Regions from separate parts of the Microbulbifer celer genome, predicted to be linked through region 2. Evidence: predicted binding sites of a transcription regulator. Region 2 holds the regulator's gene; each other region holds the start of a gene.
The links. The regulator sigma-54, encoded in region 2, starts transcription at its own class of promoters, with help from an activator protein. The targets are predictions, from matches to a motif close to TGGCACANNNNTTGCNNT.
Positions count from the first base shown of each region.

Region 1: the regulator sigma-54 is predicted to act here: its motif matches at 1,848-1,865, upstream of LPW13_RS09660 (CmpA/NrtA family ABC transporter substrate-binding protein).
Region 3: the regulator sigma-54 is predicted to act here: its motif matches at 1,568-1,585, upstream of glnA (glutamate--ammonia ligase).
Region 4: the regulator sigma-54 is predicted to act here: its motif matches at 1,719-1,736, upstream of LPW13_RS15290 (RtcB family protein).

Region 1 is NZ_CP087715.1:2,303,180-2,307,657, forward strand. Features, by position in the region: gene LPW13_RS09655 (OmpP1/FadL family transporter) at 1-1,383, shown strand, start outside; gene LPW13_RS09660 (CmpA/NrtA family ABC transporter substrate-binding protein) at 2,117-3,499, shown strand; gene LPW13_RS09665 (ABC transporter permease) at 3,601-4,478, shown strand, end outside.
Region 2 is NZ_CP087715.1:694,160-698,637, reverse strand. Features, by position in the region: gene lptC (LPS export ABC transporter periplasmic protein LptC) at 1-417, shown strand, start outside; gene lptA (lipopolysaccharide transport periplasmic protein LptA) at 404-946, shown strand; gene lptB (LPS export ABC transporter ATP-binding protein) at 1,102-1,827, shown strand; gene LPW13_RS02680 (RNA polymerase factor sigma-54) at 2,038-3,528, shown strand; gene hpf (ribosome hibernation-promoting factor, HPF/YfiA family) at 3,699-3,989, shown strand; gene ptsN (PTS IIA-like nitrogen regulatory protein PtsN) at 4,010-4,471, shown strand.
Region 3 is NZ_CP087715.1:4,003,999-4,008,476, reverse strand. Features, by position in the region: gene glnA (glutamate--ammonia ligase) at 97-1,503, opposite strand; gene thiI (tRNA uracil 4-sulfurtransferase ThiI) at 1,912-3,378, shown strand; gene LPW13_RS16720 (hypothetical protein) at 3,570-4,172, shown strand; gene LPW13_RS16715 (VOC family protein) at 4,321-4,478, shown strand, end outside.
Region 4 is NZ_CP087715.1:3,680,850-3,685,327, reverse strand. Features, by position in the region: gene rtcR (RNA repair transcriptional activator RtcR) at 1-1,571, opposite strand, end outside; gene LPW13_RS15290 (RtcB family protein) at 1,795-3,021, shown strand; gene LPW13_RS15285 (RNA 3'-terminal phosphate cyclase) at 3,036-3,380, shown strand; gene LPW13_RS15280 (RNA 3'-terminal phosphate cyclase) at 3,367-3,552, shown strand; tRNA gene LPW13_RS15275 (tRNA-OTHER) at 3,759-3,831, shown strand; gene LPW13_RS15270 (slipin family protein) at 4,223-4,478, shown strand, end outside.

The DNA of each region.
Region 1 (4,478 bases), 1.6 Mb from region 2:
ACCTTTTCCAGCGGGGCCATGGCTGCCGGCTTTGCACTTCAGGAATCCAGCGCTGCCGGTCTCGGTCGTGCCTACGCTGCAGAAAATACTGTTGGCGACACTGTTGGTATTCTGGCGCGCAACCCCGCGGGCTCCGCGCTGTTTGACACCATCACCGTGTCCGGTGGCTTCAACTATGTAAACCCGGAAATTGATGCCGCCGGCTATACACAGTATTTTGCCGAGACACCAATCGGCGATATCGCCCTGACGGACCCGATCTACCAGGAAGCCAACGACTACGCCAGCGGCGCCTTCGTTCCCTTCGGTTTTGTGGCGGTGCCCATTGATGACTGCTGGTCTTTCGGCCTGTCCGCGAACGCCGATTACGGCCTGGAAACCGACTTCAAACCCACCTGGGCGGTCACTCACATCGCCGACAAAACCGAGCTGTTGACCGTCAATATTGCTCCATCTATCGCATACAACTATCAGGACGTGTTCAGCATCGGCGTTTCCGCCAACTTCCTGTATGCGGACGCAACACTGAAGTCCAAGGTGCCGCGCGACTTTGCGCTGGACCCGGCACTGCAGCAGCCGCTGTCAGACGCCAAGATCCTGGACGCCAGTGGCGATGACTGGGACTACGGCTGGTCCATCGGCGCACTGTGGAACATCAGCGACCGCACCCGCATCGGTATTTCCTATCAGTCCGAGTTTGACCCGAAAATTAAAGCGGACGTGAATTCCGATCTATTGACCTCCGTCACTACCGAGCTGCCATTTGACAATGAGCGGGCCGACCTGACGCTGGACCTGCCAGATACCGCGGAGATCGGGCTCTACCACCGTTTCAACAACGAGTGGGGCCTGGCACTGGGTGCCACCTGGACCGACTGGGACGACTTTGAGCGCCTGGAAGCCTTCTTCCCCAATCAGGACATCAATGGGCAACCGTTCCCGGGTTACAACCCGCTGCACATCAAGGAAGAAAACTTCAAAAGTGGCTGGCGCTACAGCCTGGGCCTGGAGTACTACCCTTGTGACGAAGTGACCTGGCGTGTGGGCTATGCCTACGATGAAGGCGCTGCGCGCGATGGACTGTACACCGAAGAAACCGACCGGGTTGGCCGCGATGTCACCTGGCGCACCCTGTCTATTCCAGACAATGACCGTCACTGGGTAACCTTTGGCGGCAGCTACGAGTTCAGCAACCAGCTGAGCATCGATGGCGGCGTAGCCTACCTGTGGGGCGACGACTCCAAGATCCAGGAGTTCTCCAGCCTACCGGTGAGCTTCCCCACCCCGGCTGGTACGGCCACTGCCCTCAATACTTACTTTGACGGCGGCACTACCAATCTCGAAGCCTGGATTGCCGGTGTTGGTCTGAACTACAGCTTCTAATTCGACGCTCTCGAGTTAAGGTACAATCAGATAGATTGTTCCAGCGGGCCGGGTCACGTACCCGGCCTTTTTTATTCCCCCATTTTGCGCCCTTCCGACAAGTTCATCGCCCCTCAACTTCCCCGGTTTTCCCCATGCGCACCAGAAAAGAACCCGCCGCGCACTGATATCTCACCGTCGAACGCGTGTCTACGCACCACAAACTGGCCAAACCGCCGGCGACTCGCACCGAAACCGCTTCAACGGTGACGCCGGTATCAACATAAATAAACGCTCCCCGGTGGCCATCAGGCATTGCGGACAGACCTGGCTTTGCCTTTTTGCCACCCATGCAAATCCAACCGCCCAGTTAAAAATGTAACGATAACAACGATTTACCTAGCCAATGCCGCTCGGAACCGCATCAGTGCAAAAGACACAACCGAGTTAAACATTCAAACGTAAATCCACCGCGCAGAAAAAATTGGCACGCTCTTCGCAATGCGAACGGTGTAAAGGCCAATCGAAGGCCGAACGCATTCAAGCCACCTGACCACAATAACTCAGGTTGCAAACAACCCGGCAACGCCATTCGCAATACAGACATTGCGAGATATCGCACCGGCGATTGCCCACGAGCAGAGGCGCTCACAGAAGGCTGTCACCCGACAGGCTTCCGTGAGCGCTTTTTTTTTGCCCGAAATTTTAAAACCAGCAATTACAAACTAATCGCAATCACCAGGGGATAGATGACATGCAATGGAAGAAGCCCTTTCGAAAACTCGCCAGCAGTCTCGCGCTGACATTGACCTTTGGGGTGGCCGCTGCCCCCACAGTGTCGGAAGAGCTCGGTTACCCGGAGAAGGAAGAGCTCACCTTCGGATTCATCAAACTGACCGATATGGCACCCATCGCCATCGCCTATGAAAAAGGGTTCTTTGAGGACGAAGGTCTTTACGTCACCATCGAAGCCCAGGCCAACTGGAAAGTATTACTGGATGGCGTTATCGATGGACGACTGGACGGCGCCCACATGCTGGCCGGACAGCCAATCGCCGCTACCATGGGATTTGGCACCGAAGCCGAAATCATCACCCCCTTTTCCATGGACCTGAACGGCAACGGCATTACCGTTTCCAACGCCATCTGGGAAGAAATGAAGCCCAATATCCCCAAAAGGGATGACGGTAAACCGGTACACCCGATCAAAGCGGATGCACTGAAGCCGGTAGTGGAGAAATACAAGGAAGACGGCAAGCCCTTCAATATGGGTATGGTATTCCCGGTTTCCACCCACAACTATGAACTGCGCTACTGGCTCGCGGCCGGTGGCATTCACCCGGGCTATTACGCACCACACAAAGGCGATATCTCCGGTCACATCGATGCGGATGCACTGCTCTCGGTAACCCCACCACCGCAAATGCCGGCAACCCTTGAGGCCGGCACCATTTACGGCTACTGCGTGGGCGAACCCTGGAATCAGCAGGCGGTATTCAAGGGTATTGGTGTCCCCGTGGTAACCGACTACGAAATCTGGAAAGACAACCCGGAAAAAGTCTTCGGCATCACCAGGGAATTCGCCGAGAAATATCCGAACACCACCATCCGTCTCACACGCGCACTGATTCGCGCCGCCATGTGGCTGGATGAGAACAATAATGCCAACCGCTCGCAAGCCGTTGAGATTCTCTCCCAGTCAAACTACGTCGGCGCGGACTACGAGGTGATTGCCAACAGCATGACCGGCACCTTCGAGTACGAGAAAGGCGACAAGCGTGAGGTACCGGACTTCAATGTCTTTTTCCGTTACAACGCGACCTATCCCTACTACTCCGATGCCATCTGGTATCTGACCCAGATGCGTCGCTGGGGGCAGATTCCTGAAGACAAGCCGGACGCCTGGTACAAGGAACTCGCAGCCAGGGTTTACCGCCCGGACATTTATGAAGCTGCCGCAAAATCCCTGATCGCTGAGAAGCTGGCAACTGCAGCGCAATTCCCTGACTTTGAATCCGAAGACGGTTTCCGCGATCCGCAGACACACTTTATCGATGGCATCGTTTACAACGGCCACAAGCCGAACGAATACATTGAAAAGTTTCCCATCGGCCTGAAGTCCGGCCAGAAACTCTGACACAACTCAAACTGCAAGTAGACGGCCCGCCCATCAAAGGGCGGGCGACAAGAATAACTCCGCTCATCAACGGGTTTTAACCACCAAGAGGTAAAAGAACCATGCTATCCACAACAGTGAATACACGGAAATGGCAGGGGCTCCGATTACCACAGCTGAACAGCAACATGATCGGTGGCGCTACACGGGCAGTCACGTTGCCATTGATCGGCATACTGGCTTTCCTTTTGTTGTGGTCGGTTGCCGCGCAAAGCATTGATACTTCACTGGGCAAGTTCCCCGGGCCAGGTGCAGTGTTCGAGCAGTTCGAAGCGCTGCATGAGGAACACCAACGCTCGCGGGAAAAAGAAGTCGCCTTCTATGAGCGCCAGGAGGTCCGTAATGCCAAGCGTGTTGCGGAAGATCCGAGCTATGAGCCAAAGATCCGCGATTACACCGGTAAGGAAACCTTTGTCGACCAGATCTTTACCAGCCTGATCACCGTCATGAGTGGATTTTTACTCGCGGCGGCCATTGCCATTCCACTGGGTATTACCGTGGGCTTGAGCCGTACGTTGAACAGTGCCATCAACCCCATCGTTCAGATATTCAAACCGGTATCACCGCTGGCATGGCTTCCCCTGGTGACCATGGTGGTATCAGCGCTTTACACCACCCCGGACCCGGCAATCGCCAAGTCTTTTCTCAATTCCATGATCACCGTCACCCTGTGCTGTCTGTGGCCCATGGTGATCAATACCGCGATGGGAGTTGCGAGTATCGATGACGACTTGGTGAACGTCAGCAAAGTACTGCGGCTGCCGGCGCTGCGTCATGTACAGAAAGTCGTCCTGCCCGCTTCCGTGCCAATGATCTTTGCCGGTATGCGCCTGTCCCTCGGTGTGGCCTGGATGGTGTTGATCGCCGCGGAAATGCTGGCGCAAAACCCGGGACTGGGAAAGTTTGTGTGGGATGAATTCCAGAACGGCAGCTCCGATTC
Region 2 (4,478 bases):
CGCACCCGCCATTACGGTGTAGAAGGCACCCTCGCCTATCAGGTGGACGCGGACCGCATCACTTTTTTCCAGTTTGCCCGCCGCGACCGCGCCGAACTGACGGAGCCCCGCATGATGTTCTATCAGGGAGAGGACTCCCGCTGGCGCACGGAATCCCGCACCGGTACCGCCATCAACAACGGACAGCGCGTAATCCTGAAAGGCAAGGTTGTGGTCAGCGAAATGCCACAGCCAGGCATCACCCTGCGCACGGATGAAATTGTACTCAAGCCCCGGGATGAATTCGCCGAAACGGACAAAGTTGTTACCATTAGTGACGGCGTCAACCGCACCACCGGCAAGGGCATGCGGGCTGACCTCAAACAAGACAAGGTAGAAATTCTGGCCAATGTGGAAAGCCGCTATGAAACCCATTGAATCCGCCCTCCCTCTGAAGCTGGCGCTGGGCACTGCCCTGCTGGTCTCTGCTCTACTCGGCAACCCCGCGCTGGCGCTACCTGGCGACCGCCAACAGCCGGTCAAGGTGTCGGCGGATAAACTCGAAGCCAATCGCAGTCAAAACCTGTCGGTCTATATCGGCAATGTGGTCATCACCCAGGGCTCCATGCAGATTCGCGCGGACCGGGTGGAAGTGCACGGCAACCCGGAAGGAGAGATCAACAAGGTAATCGCCACCGGCAAGCCAGCCCACTTCCAGCAGCAAGTGAAAGAGAGCACCAGCCCGGTAAAAGCCCGCGCACAGAAAATTGAATTCATGGTGGGCAAGGATTCCCTACTACTGACCGGCCAGGCCCATGTGGATCGCGATGGCAACACCCTGACCGCTGAACGGATCGATTATGACCTCAACAGTGAACAGATGCAGGCCCAGGGACGCTCGGAAAAAGAGCGGGTAGAAATGATCTGGAAACCGGAGTCCAAGCCGCAACCAGACAACAATCAATAAGTCCCTGATCAGTACCCCCTGACAGCAGCCCTCACCCCGCCGGACAGACTGCCCGGCGGATGCCACTGCAGCTCGCGGCGCCACTGGTACAGAGCCACTCCATCAGTCATGATTTAACCGCGGCGATAGCAGCCCCGGGAATTGCGGAAAATATTATGCCAACGCTGAGAGCGTTACATCTCGCCAAACAGTACAAGAAGCGCAAAGTCGTACAGGACGTGTCCGTCAGCGTCACCAGCGGTCAGGTCGTTGGTCTTCTGGGACCGAATGGCGCCGGCAAAACCACCTGCTTCTACATGATTGCCGGGCTGGTCCAGGCCGACGCCGGACAGGTTCTGATTGACGGCGAAGACATTACCAGCCTGTCCATGCACGGACGCGCACGCAAGGGTATCGGCTACCTGCCCCAGGAAGCCTCGGTTTTCCGCCGCCTGTCCGTACAGGACAATATTCTGGCCATCCTGGAAACCCGCAAGGACCTGAACCGCAGCCAGCGGCAGGAACAGCTGGAAGCCCTACTGAAGGAGTTCACCATTACCCATATCCGGGCAAGCCTGGGTATGGCCCTCTCCGGTGGTGAGCGCCGCCGGGTGGAAATCGCACGCGCACTGGCCACCAACCCCGCGTTTGTACTGCTGGACGAACCCTTCGCCGGGGTCGACCCCATCTCGGTGGGAGATATCAAGCAGATCATCCGACACTTGCGAGACCGGGGTATCGGCGTTCTGATCACCGATCACAACGTGCGCGAAACCCTGGATATCTGCGAAACCGCCTATATCGTCAGCGAGGGTCACATCATCGCCTCCGGCGCCCCCGCCGATGTACTGGCCAACAAGCAGGTACGCGATGTCTACCTGGGACACGAGTTCACAATTTGAGCGACTTTCGCATCAGTCATCCTCAACTTTGCCAGTCAGGTTGACGCTCATCACACTAATCACTTTTTCCTACCAGCACTGCTGATATTTTCGGCACACTTTTTGCTTGTGTTCCGTTTTTCTCCGGGGTAGTCTGCAGAAATCGAGTAATACGCCGCCCACTGTTCGGCGAAATCGCCTTTTGCCAGCATTTTCTGCGAATACAACCCTATGAAGCAGTCACTCCAGTTAAAACTCGGCACCCAGCTGACCATGACGCCCCAGCTGCAACAGGCCATTCGCCTGCTGCAGCTGTCGACGCTGGATCTACAACAGGAGATCCAGTCCGCGCTCGACAGCAATCCGCTCCTGGAATCCGAACAGGATGATCACGGCAGTGAAGCCGAACCCCAGCAACAGAACCAGCAGCAGGCCGAACCCCAGAACAACGGACAGGACAGCGCCGGCGAACGCAGCGAATCCACTGCCGATAGCGCCAATGGTACCGATGGTGCCGACGGCGACTGGAGCAGCGAAATTCCCGATGACCTGCCGGTGGACACCCACTGGGACGACATCTACACCAGCAGTTCCAGCTACACCGGTGAAGGCGACGAACTGTCACTGGACCAGCGCAATGCGGTCTCGGAGAGCCTGCGGGACCACCTCCAATGGCAACTGAACCTCACCGCACTGTCCGATGCCGACAAACAGATCGGTGAGTTGCTGATCGACGCCATCTCAACCAGCGGCTTTCTGGAGATCCCGACCGAAGAACTGGCCGCCGCCCAACAGGTGGACGAGGATGAAGTTCTCGCGGTCCTGAAAACCATTCAGCAATTCGAACCGGTCGGCTGTGGCGCCCGCGACCTGCGCGAAAGCCTGTTATTACAGCTGCAACAACTGCCGGATCACACCCCCTGGTTGCCCCAGGCGTTGATCGTAGTGGAGCAATACCTGGATCTGCTGGGCAAGCGCGACTTCCGCCAGCTGAGCCGGCGTACCCGCCTGAGCGAAGCGCAACTGGGCGAGGTCATGCGCCTGATCCAGACCCTGACCCCTTATCCCGGTGAGGCCTTTGGTGGCGAGGAGCCACATTACGTGGTGCCGGACGTAATCGTCAGCCGTAAACAGCAGCGCTGGGTAGTGGAACTGAACCCTGAAACCACCCCCAAGCTGCGTATCAATGACACCTATGCTGCGCTGATCAAACGCGCTGACAACTCCAGCGAGAACAATTACCTGCGTGACAATCTGCAGGAGGCGCGCTGGTTTCTGAAAAGCCTGCAGAGCCGCCACGAGACCCTGCTCAAAGTGGCCAGCTGCATTGTAGAAAAACAACAGGGCTTTTTTGAACAGGGACCGGAAGCAATGAAACCCATGGTGCTGGCCAATGTGGCAGAAACCATCGGCATGCACGAATCCACCATTTCCCGGGTCACCACCCAGAAGTACATGCTCACTCCCCGGGGGGTGTTTGAGCTCAAGTACTTCTTTTCCAGCCACGTAAGTACCGACTCCGGCGAGGACGCCTCCTCCACCGCCATTCGCGCACTGATCCGCAAGCTCATCGATGCCGAACCGCCGCGCAAACCCCTGTCGGACAACAAGATCACCCAGGAGCTGGACACCCAGGGCATCAAGGTCGCTCGCCGCACCGTGGCCAAGTATCGGGAGTCCATGGGCATTCCTTCCTCCAGCGACAGAAAACGGCTGGTTTAGCGACTACCCTGAGAGTGACTCTCTCCCCCAAATCGGTTCTTAGCGCGCCAATCTGCACGACCAATGACCACTGGGCGAGTGTATCCTTCCATTCTGGCGAACTTCCTAGTAGGGTTGCCGCCCTGACAGGGGGTGCCGCCGTTTGTGTTGTACCCGAAGAGGAGAAATCCATGCAGATCAATATCAGTGGCCACCATGTGGAAGTCACACCGGCCATTCGCGATTACTGCCTGAACAAACTGGACAAACTCTCCCGCCACCACGATCTGATCACCAATACCGAGGTGATTCTGTCTGTTGAGAAACTTATCCAGAAAGCCGAGGCCCGTGTACACGTGAACGGCAAGGATGTGTTTGCAGACTCGGAGTCAGAAGACATGTACGCTGCGATCGATGGCCTCACCGATAAACTGGACCGACAGCTTCTCAGACACAAAGAAAAGTTACGCAGTCACCGTTAGATACCAGTAACCGCTAAGTTATGACATTGGAAGCATTACTCTCTCCCCGCCTGAGCCTGTGCCATTTGGCGGGGAGCAGCAAAAAAAAGCTGCTCCTCAATATCGCCCAGGCGATTTCAGAGCAATACCCGGAACTGGACTCCGATACCGTATTCAACCAGCTCGTGGCCCGAGAGCGCCTGGGCTCCACGGGCATCGGTGACGGCGTGGCCATTCCCCACTGCCGTCTGCCGGGCTGCGAAAAGCCGATCGGGGTGCTGTGCACCACATCCCCGGCGGTTGATTTTGATGCCATCGACCGCCAGCCGGTAGACCTGCTGTTTGCCTTGCTGGTACCAGAAGATTCCGAACAGGAACACCTGGATACCCTGGCAGAGATCGCCGCCCTGTTCAGTGACAGTCGCGTGCGCGAAAAGCTGCGTGAGGCGGATTCCAGCGATGCACTCTATGCACTGGCCATCAACAGCGCCGCCGCGGCATAATTAGCAG
Region 3 (4,478 bases), 1.0 Mb from region 2:
ACCCGCACCCCCTGTTGCCGGGGATGCGGGTTTTTGCGAACCAGAAGGCACTTCCAAGGAAACGCCTACGGCAATTTAGACAGCGCCTGCGGCGTGTTAAACAGAGTAGTACAGCTCGAACTCGACCGGGTGAGTGGTCATGTTCACACGCTCTACTTCTTCCTGCTTCAGCGCGATGTAGGCATCGATGGCGTCATCGGTGAATACACCTCCTTCGGTCAGGAAGGCGCGGTCCTGATCCAGTGCTTCCAGGGCCTGTTCCAGGCTGGAGGCAACGGTCGGGTACTCGGCCAGCTCTTCCGCCGGCAGGTCGTACAGGTCTTTGTCTGCCGCGTCGCCGGGGTGGATCTTGTTCTTAACGCCGTCGAGGCCGGCCATCAGCATGGCTGCGAACACCAGGTACGGGTTGGCAGTCGGATCCGGGAAGCGGGCTTCAACGCGCTTGCCTTTCGGGCTAGGTACGAACGGAATGCGGATGGACGCAGAGCGGTTGCGCGCGGAGTAGGCCAGGATAACCGGCGCTTCGAAGCCCGGTACCAGACGCTTATAGGAGTTGGTGGAAGCGTTCGCAAACGCGTTCAGGGCGCGCGCGTGCTTGATGATACCGCCGATGTAGAACAGGGCAGTTTCAGACAGCCCGGCGTAAGCGTCGCCAGCGAACTGGTTGGTGCCGTCTTTACTGAAAGACATGTGGATGTGCATGCCGGAACCGTTGTCGCCTACCAGCGGCTTGGGCATAAAGGTGGCGGTTTTACCGTAAGCGTGGGCAACGTTGTGCACCGCGTACTTCAGGATCTGAACTTCGTCCGCCTTCATGGTCAGGGTATTGGCGCCAACGCCGATCTCACACTGGCCGGCAGTGCCCACTTCGTGGTGGTGCACTTCGATTTCCAGGCCCATGGCTTCCATCGCGGAACACATGGCAGCGCGGATGTCGTGCAGGGAGTCGACCGGCGGAACCGGGAAGTAGCCGCCTTTTACACCCGGACGGTGGCCCATGTTGCCTTCCGCGAAGGAGGCACCAGAGGACCAGGCCGCTTCTTCGGAATTGATTTTGTAGAAGGCACCGCCCATTTCGGCGCCCCAGGTAATGTCGTCGAATACGAAGAACTCGGGCTCCGGGCCGAACAGCGCGGTGTCACCGTAGCCGGTGGACTTCAGGTATTCCTCGGCGCGCAGCGCGATGGAACGCGGGTCGCGCTCATAGCCCTGGCCGGTGATCGGATCGACGATGTTACAGCGAATAATAACAGTCGCTTCGTCGGTGAACGGGTCCAGGAAGGCAGTCTCGTCGTCCGGCATCAGGATCATGTCGGATTCGTTGATGCCCTTCCAGCCAGCGATGGAAGAACCATCGAACATCTTGCCTTCTTCGAAGAACTCGCCGTCAACTTCCTTGGACGGAAGAGAAACGTGCTGTTCCTTACCTTTGGTATCGGTGAAGCGCAGGTCTACCCATTTGGCTTCGCTCTCTTTGATCAGTCCGAGCGTTTTCGCTGACATTGCAGTCCTCCAAGAATGAAAAGTTATGTATCGCGCCAATTCGCTTTATCTTGTGGCAACAGTCGAAGCAAGGAGTGTGCCAAATTGGGGCAAGCGGTCTAAGAGACGCGGGATTGGTGAAACTTTCGGCGCAACGCCCGATTTTTTACCGGGAATGGTGGCCCGCGCACGGAGAATAGCGCCCCGTGATCCGGTTTCACAAATACCGATGCACCATAACGGTGCCACCCGTTATACCAAGGCACCATATTGGTGCGACGAGCAAATTAGCCCCAGCGAGTTTATAATTCGCCACCTTTTCAGGGAGCTTCGGGAAACGGCCATTGGGCACATGCCGCTTGAGCTGTTATCCAAACCGATCGAAGCTTCGACCACTCACCACGCAATGCGGTACCCGGCACACACTCTATGCACTTCGTCGTCAAATTTTTCCCGGAAATCACCATCAAGAGCAACCCGGTGCGCAAGCGTATGTCGCGCCAGCTCGCCGACAACCTGCGCAAGCTGATGCGGCAACTGGACGACCGCATCAAGGTACAGAAAGACTGGGAAAAGATCGACGTCATCGCACCGGATGCAGTATCCCACCTTTCCGAGCGCATAGAAGAGGTACTGGCGCACACTCCGGGTATTGCCAACTTTGCCCGGGTACAGCAGTTCCCCCTCGGCGACCTGGACGATATCTACCAGAAGACCCTGGCGATCTGGGGGCCCCAGCTCACCGGCAAGACCTTCTGCGTGCGCGTAAAGCGCACCGGCAAGCACGACTTCCAGTCCCTGGACGTGGAACAGTACGTGGGCGGCGGGCTGAACAAAAATACCCAGGCCGCCGGGGTAAAACTGAAAAACCCCGATATCACCGTCAAACTGGAAGTCCGCCACGACAAACTGAATGTCATCGAAGAGCTGCACCAGGGCCTCGGCGGCTTTCCACTGGGCACCCAGGATCCGGTGCTGTCGCTGGTTTCAGGCGGTTTTGACTCCACCGTCGCCAGCTACCTGACCATGAAACGCGGTATCCGCACCCACTTCCTGTTTTTCAACCTCGGCGGCCGTCAGCACGAGCTGGGCGTCAAGGAAGTGGCCTTCTACCTGTGGGACAAGTACGGCGCCTCCCATCGGGTGAAATTCATCACAGTACCCTTTGATGAGGTCGTGGCGGAAATCCTCGAACAGGTAGATGACTCCTATATGGGCGTCACCCTGAAGCGCATGATGCTGCGCGCCGCCTCCGCGGTCGCCAAAGAACTGGATGTGGATGCGGTGGTGACCGGCGAGGCCATCGCCCAGGTCTCCAGCCAGACCCTGAAAAACCTGGCGGTGATCGACAGTGTCACCGACACCCTGGTACTGCGCCCGCTGATCACGTCCGACAAGACCGACATCATCCGCACCGCGCGCGCCATTGGCACCGAGGAATTTGCCGCGAATATGCCCGAGTACTGTGGCGTGATTTCGGTAAAACCCACTACCCGCGCAAAAATGGAAAAGGTGGATCACGAGGAAACCCGCTTCGACTTCACCGTCCTCGACCGCGCCATCGGCAACCGCGTGATGCAGAACATCGATCAGGTGATGGACGACCTCAATGAAGACGCACCGCCGGTGGATATTTTCAGCGAAGCCGGCGATGCCACCATCATCGACATCCGCCACCCCACGGAAGAAGAAGTGAACCCGCTGGAGCTGGACAACGCCACAGTGGAAACCATCCCCTTCTACCGCCTGAGCACCGCGTTCCAGAGCCTGGATAAAGACAAGCAATACCTGCTGTATTGCGCGCGCGGGGTGATGAGCCAGCTGCATGCCTCGCACCTGCTGGATGAGGGGTATCGGAACGTCGGCGTGTTCCGGCCGGAGAAGGCGAAGCAGTAGGTCGGCATATTTGAAGCGTAAATAATGCGCCACTTGAAAGTCCGTGCCCAACAACAACCGGGCACGCACACTCACAAACTGAGGCAGATAAATAGTTCACTCTGACTCGGTTTATTTTGGCAGCAGTTTCTTTTTTGTATATCAAAGATTCGTGCACTATTGGCTTAGATAGACAACCAAAGGGAGTTGACATGCCGCAAGTGCGCCAGCAGTACTATATAAATCCGTTTTTACAGGATATTGATAACGTTCTCGCAACGAGTCGTACCAAATACAGGTTGAAAGCCAACTGCACAGCTGTAAATACCACAATGTGGCACTGCCTGAACAACGTCGAGAAAGAGGCGACGGTCCTGATCGATGGACACGGTGCACAAGCAGGCTTTAACGAACCTGTGAACGGAATCAGTAACGGCTTATCTGGCGAACAACGGATATATTGTAGCCCCGCGCAGATCGCAACCTGGCTTCATCAATACTGGACCCTGCCCACCTCTCACGTGAAAATTCGCTTGCTGGGATGTGAGCTTAACCACGTCGCTCAACAGTTGGCGATAGAGCTCGGTCATCTAGGTTATGCGAACATTGTGGTAGGAGGGTACATTGACTCTGTTATATATGATGGATTCGACGCGCAAACCGGCCGGGGTTCTGCATACTCTTTGGTTGACCTAGGCACCCATAATCAGCTTTTCTCCAAGTCCGATCTAGATGGGGAAGAGCGGTTAGAGTGGTTCAACGCACAAGGTCAAAAAGTGACAAAACCCTTTTTTGAGAAATGCATCTCCGTATAACCCAGGGCCACGAAGTTTTGTAACGATACCCGGGCCATTCACTGCGCACACATAAGAATGGTGAAACCACCATTGCTTATTTTCCCTTATACCTCGCAATGCGAGGCATGTATCCTGCCCCTTACATATAACGCTAGAAGGATTAATGATGTTCAGTCACGTCATGCTCGGTGCCAACGATATCCAGGAATCCAAGGCATTCTACGATGCGATCCTCGGTGAGCTGGGTTACAAGCCCGGTGTCATCGACCAGAAAGGCCGCTGTTTTTACTTCACCGATACCGGAGTGTTCGCGCTCACCAAGCC
Region 4 (4,478 bases), 1.4 Mb from region 2:
ATTCCATACTTGCCTAGCAACTGCTTGACCCGGTGGGAATCGTTATTCGATTTCTTCGCCTGCCGGCTCACGTCAAACAGCTTCCTGCCGGCCTCCGCCATCGAGCCGGACTCTCTACACACCTCGATCAAGGCGGCCAGCTTCAGTTGATCGTAGTAATCCATCTCCTCACTGCTGCCGGCTCCCAAAACATTCTCGATTGCGGCTTTAGGGTTTTCTCCGCTGTCCTCTGCCGTCTGCCATTTGCGCTTCAAGCGGCTGATCTCCTCATTGACCACCTCGACGGTAATGCGCCCCCCATCGGCGAGGGTCCCCATACGGGTAATACTGGCATTGAGATCGCGGAAATTGGCAGACCAGCTGGCTTCGGGTGATCGGCCGAAGGCGAGGTATTTTTCCCGCGCGGCCTTGTTGAAGCTCACCAGGTGCCCCGCCTTATTGGAGAAGGACTCAATCTCGTAATCGAGATTGGGTTCCAGGTCCTCGATCCGCTCCTTGAGCGACGGCAGCTCGTAGGTCCACAGATCTATCCGGGCCAGCAGGTCCGCGCGGAAGGCTCCCTCCCTGGCTTTCTGCGCAAGATCCTTATTGGTACCGGCAATCAACTGGAAATCGCTGCTGGTCTCCCTGTCGGAGCCGAACGGAATAAAGCGTTTGTCCTCAATCGCGCGCAACAGCATCGCCTGTTCATCCAGCCCCAGCTCACCGATCTCATCCAAGAACAGCAGGCCCTTGTGGGCCTCCTTCAAAAGCCCGGCGCGATCGGCGGTGGCGCCGGTAAAGGCACCCTTCTTGTGGCCGAACAACGCAGACATGGTGTTCTCCCCCTTGAGCGTGGCGCAGTTGATCGCCACCAACCGCCCCTCGAGTTTGCCGCGCTGCCTGCGCAATTCGTACACCCGCTGGGCCAACTGTGTCTTGCCCGCGCCGGTGGGGCCGGTAATCAGAATGGGCGCGTTGGAGCGGATGGAAACCTTTTCCAGCTGCTCGATCATCCGGTTGAAAGCGGCGTTGTTGGTCTCGATGCCGCCTTTCAGATAGACGGTGCCTTCCTGATGCTCCTTCTGGAAGCGCGAGGCGATCTGGTCGTATCTGGAGAGATCCAGGTCGATGATCTGGTACTGCCCGGGCAGGTTGCTGTCGCGTTTGGCCGGGGCCGTCTGCAGCAGTTGCCCCGGAAGGTAGCCCGCCTCGGTGAGCAGGTAGAGACAGATCTGCGCGACGTGCGTGCCGGTCGTGATATGGACCAGGTAACTTTCCCGGGTCGGCTTGAATGAGTAGCCGCGCGCGAAATCCAGCAGCTGGCTGTACACCGTCTCGAAATCCCACGGATCGGCGAAGTTCACCCGGTGATGCACCACCTCCGTCTCCGGCGATACGCGGGCGATATCCTCCGTTACCTGCTTGGCCAGGCCCTGGGAGTGGTTGTCGAACAACAGCTCCAGCCGATCGATCAGCAGATCGTCGTGCTGGAACATGGAAACGGTCGGCCGCCACTTGTCCCAGCGCTTGTCGCCCTTGCCGCGCCGATCCATGGTGGTGCCGAGAATACTGATGGCTACTGTTTTCATGGTTATCGAATATAGAAGTCTACAATCGAAAAAGATAGATAAGCCTCGATATGATTTTTGCACAAACTGTGGATAAGTTGCATTGTAGAAATAATAAATACTTTTAAATCAATAAGTTAAAAACTTTCTCAGTCCATTCTGAAAAGTTGGCACTCTCCTCGCAATACAGCGAACAACAAACAAGCGAACCAGACCGCAAAGCATTAGAAAAAGGGAGAGAGCGATGACTCAGCAAGCGTATGAAGTGATGCAGGACGGCGGCGTGCCGATCAAGTCCTGGACCGTCGGGGTGCCTTTCGAACCCGAGGCCAGGGAGCAGCTGAAAAACATCTCCCGACTGCCGTTTATCCACCAGTGGGTGGCGGCGATGCCGGATGTGCACCTGGGTAAGGGCGCCACCATCGGCAGCGTCGTGCCGACCCTGGGCGCGGTGATACCGGCGGCGGTCGGCGTGGATATCGGCTGCGGAATGATGGCGGTGCGCACCAGCCTCAAGGCTTCGCAACTGCCGGACAACCTGGCGGGCGTGCGCTCGGCGATTGAACGCGCGGTACCCCACGGCCGCTCGGCGGGGCGTCGGGGAGGTCGCGATAAGGGTGCCTGGAGCAACACGCCGGACGACGTGATGAACGCCTGGGCGCCCCTGGCCGCACAGTTTGATGTGTTGCAGGAAAAGCACCGGGTGTTGAAGAAAACCAACAACCTCAACCACCTGGGGACACTGGGTACGGGCAACCACTTTATCGAACTGTGCCTGGACGAACACGGTAGCGTCTGGCTGATGTTGCACAGCGGTTCCCGCGGCGTGGGCAACCGCATCGGTACCCATTTTATCGAGATGGCCAAAAAGGATATGGAGCGCTGGCACATCCACCTGCCGGATTCCGACCTCGCCTACCTTCCGGAGGGAACGGAGCATTTCGACCAGTACGTAGAGGCGGTGGAGTGGGCGCAGAACTTCGCGCGAATCAATCGTGAAGTGATGATGGCCCGCACCATCGACGCGGTGAAAACCGCATTGGGAATGGAGTTTGAAGCGCGCATGGAAGCGGTGAACTGCCACCACAACTATGTATCCAGGGAAAACCATTTCGGCAAAAACGTACTGGTCACCCGCAAAGGCGCCGTGCGCGCTCGCGAAGGGGAAATGGGCATCATCCCCGGCAGCATGGGCGCACGCTCCTTTATCGTGCGCGGGCTCGGCAACGCGGAAAGCTTCTGCAGCTGTAGCCACGGTGCAGGGCGGATCATGTCGCGCACTAAGGCGAAAAAAATGGTCTCGCTGGAAGAGCACCTGCAGGCAACCGCCGATGTGGAATGCCGAAAAGACGCCGGCGTCATCGATGAAACACCGTCCGCCTACAAGCCCATCGAAAAGGTAATGGAAGCACAGAAAGACCTGGTGGAAATTGTTTACACCCTCAAGCAGGTTGTCTGCGTGAAAGGGTAGGAAGGAGTAACAAGATGTTGGTTATCGACGGATCACAAGGAGAGGGCGGGGGACAGATCTTCCGTTCATCGCTGACGCTGTCCATGTGTTTGCAGAAGCCGGTACAGATAAAAAACATTCGCGCCGGTCGCAGCAAGCCCGGCCTGCTGCGCCAGCACCTCGCCTGCCTGCGCGCAAGCCAGACAATTTGTGCAGCGGAAATCGCCGGCGATGAATTGGGATCGACAGAAGTGGTTTTCAAACCGGGCCAGATCAAATCCGGCGAATACCGATTCGCCATCGGCTCCGCCGGCAGCACCAGCCTCGTGTTCCAGACGGTCCTGTTACCGCTACCTGCAGGCCAATGTGCCGGTCGGTGAACACCTGGCCGACCAGATACTGTTGCCGATGGTGCTGGGAAAGGGCGGAAAATTCAGGACACAGGAACCCAGCCTGCACCTGATGACAAATATTGAAGTGATACGCCAGATCACCGGTGCTGAGGTAAAGGTTCAAAAGGAAAGCGATCTCGCGTGGACAATCAATGTGTAAAAACACGCAGCTTTTCGTGAATAGGAATTAAGGAAGATTAGCCGCACAGGGGAAGTGCCTGGGAAAGAATACAGATCATCTGCCGGGCGCAGGTGATCGTAAAAGAGTTTAGGAAAAATATCCGATCAGCGGAGCTGGTTCTGTAAGCCAGCCTGGCGCAAGCGCCCTTGGCTTGTTGTGTACCGATCGGAAAATCACCTGAACACCACTTTGTAGCTCAGTAAGGTAGAGCAGCCGATAACCATCGGCCGGTCACAGGTTCAATTCCTGTCAAAGTAACGTCGTCTGTCACACGACCTATCTGGAAAAGGCGAAAGCCCGGGGTTCGAATCCCCACAGGGTTAACAGCCCTTCAAGTCAGAGGCCCATGGCCTTGTAACGCCGCTGATTTGTCTCCTCTCGGGGAGGTGGAATGGCGGATTTTCAAGGCGCCGGAAATACCGATGTCGGCGGTGGGCAACATGGCATGTTGATCGGCTAAGCGGAATTCGCCGGAGAACGGGCAAGCACCCATACAGGCTTCCCCCGATGCCGGCCGGTTCAGCCAATGGCTGCCCGACCTGTCTTGTTCAAACCGTCGCCCTCGATATTTCCGGGTGGGCCTCACCCATGATTGCCGCAAAGCGTTGTACGGATATGACTAAAGGCAATCAGTATAAGGAGAAGTAAAATGATCATTTGGAAATGTGTTGATATCGCCGACAACGAGCGAGCATTTCTGTTTCGCAGAAACCGGTTTATACGGGTCCTTGAACCGGGCCACCACCGCATTATGCAGCTGGGCGGTAAAACCCATATTGAGACCTACGATATCAGCAATGTGCTGTTCGAGCGTACGAACGCAAAATTTCTGCTCAATACACACGCCGAAAAGCTGGCCCCCTACCTGGAAACCCACGAGCTGAACGACACCCAGATCGGCCTGC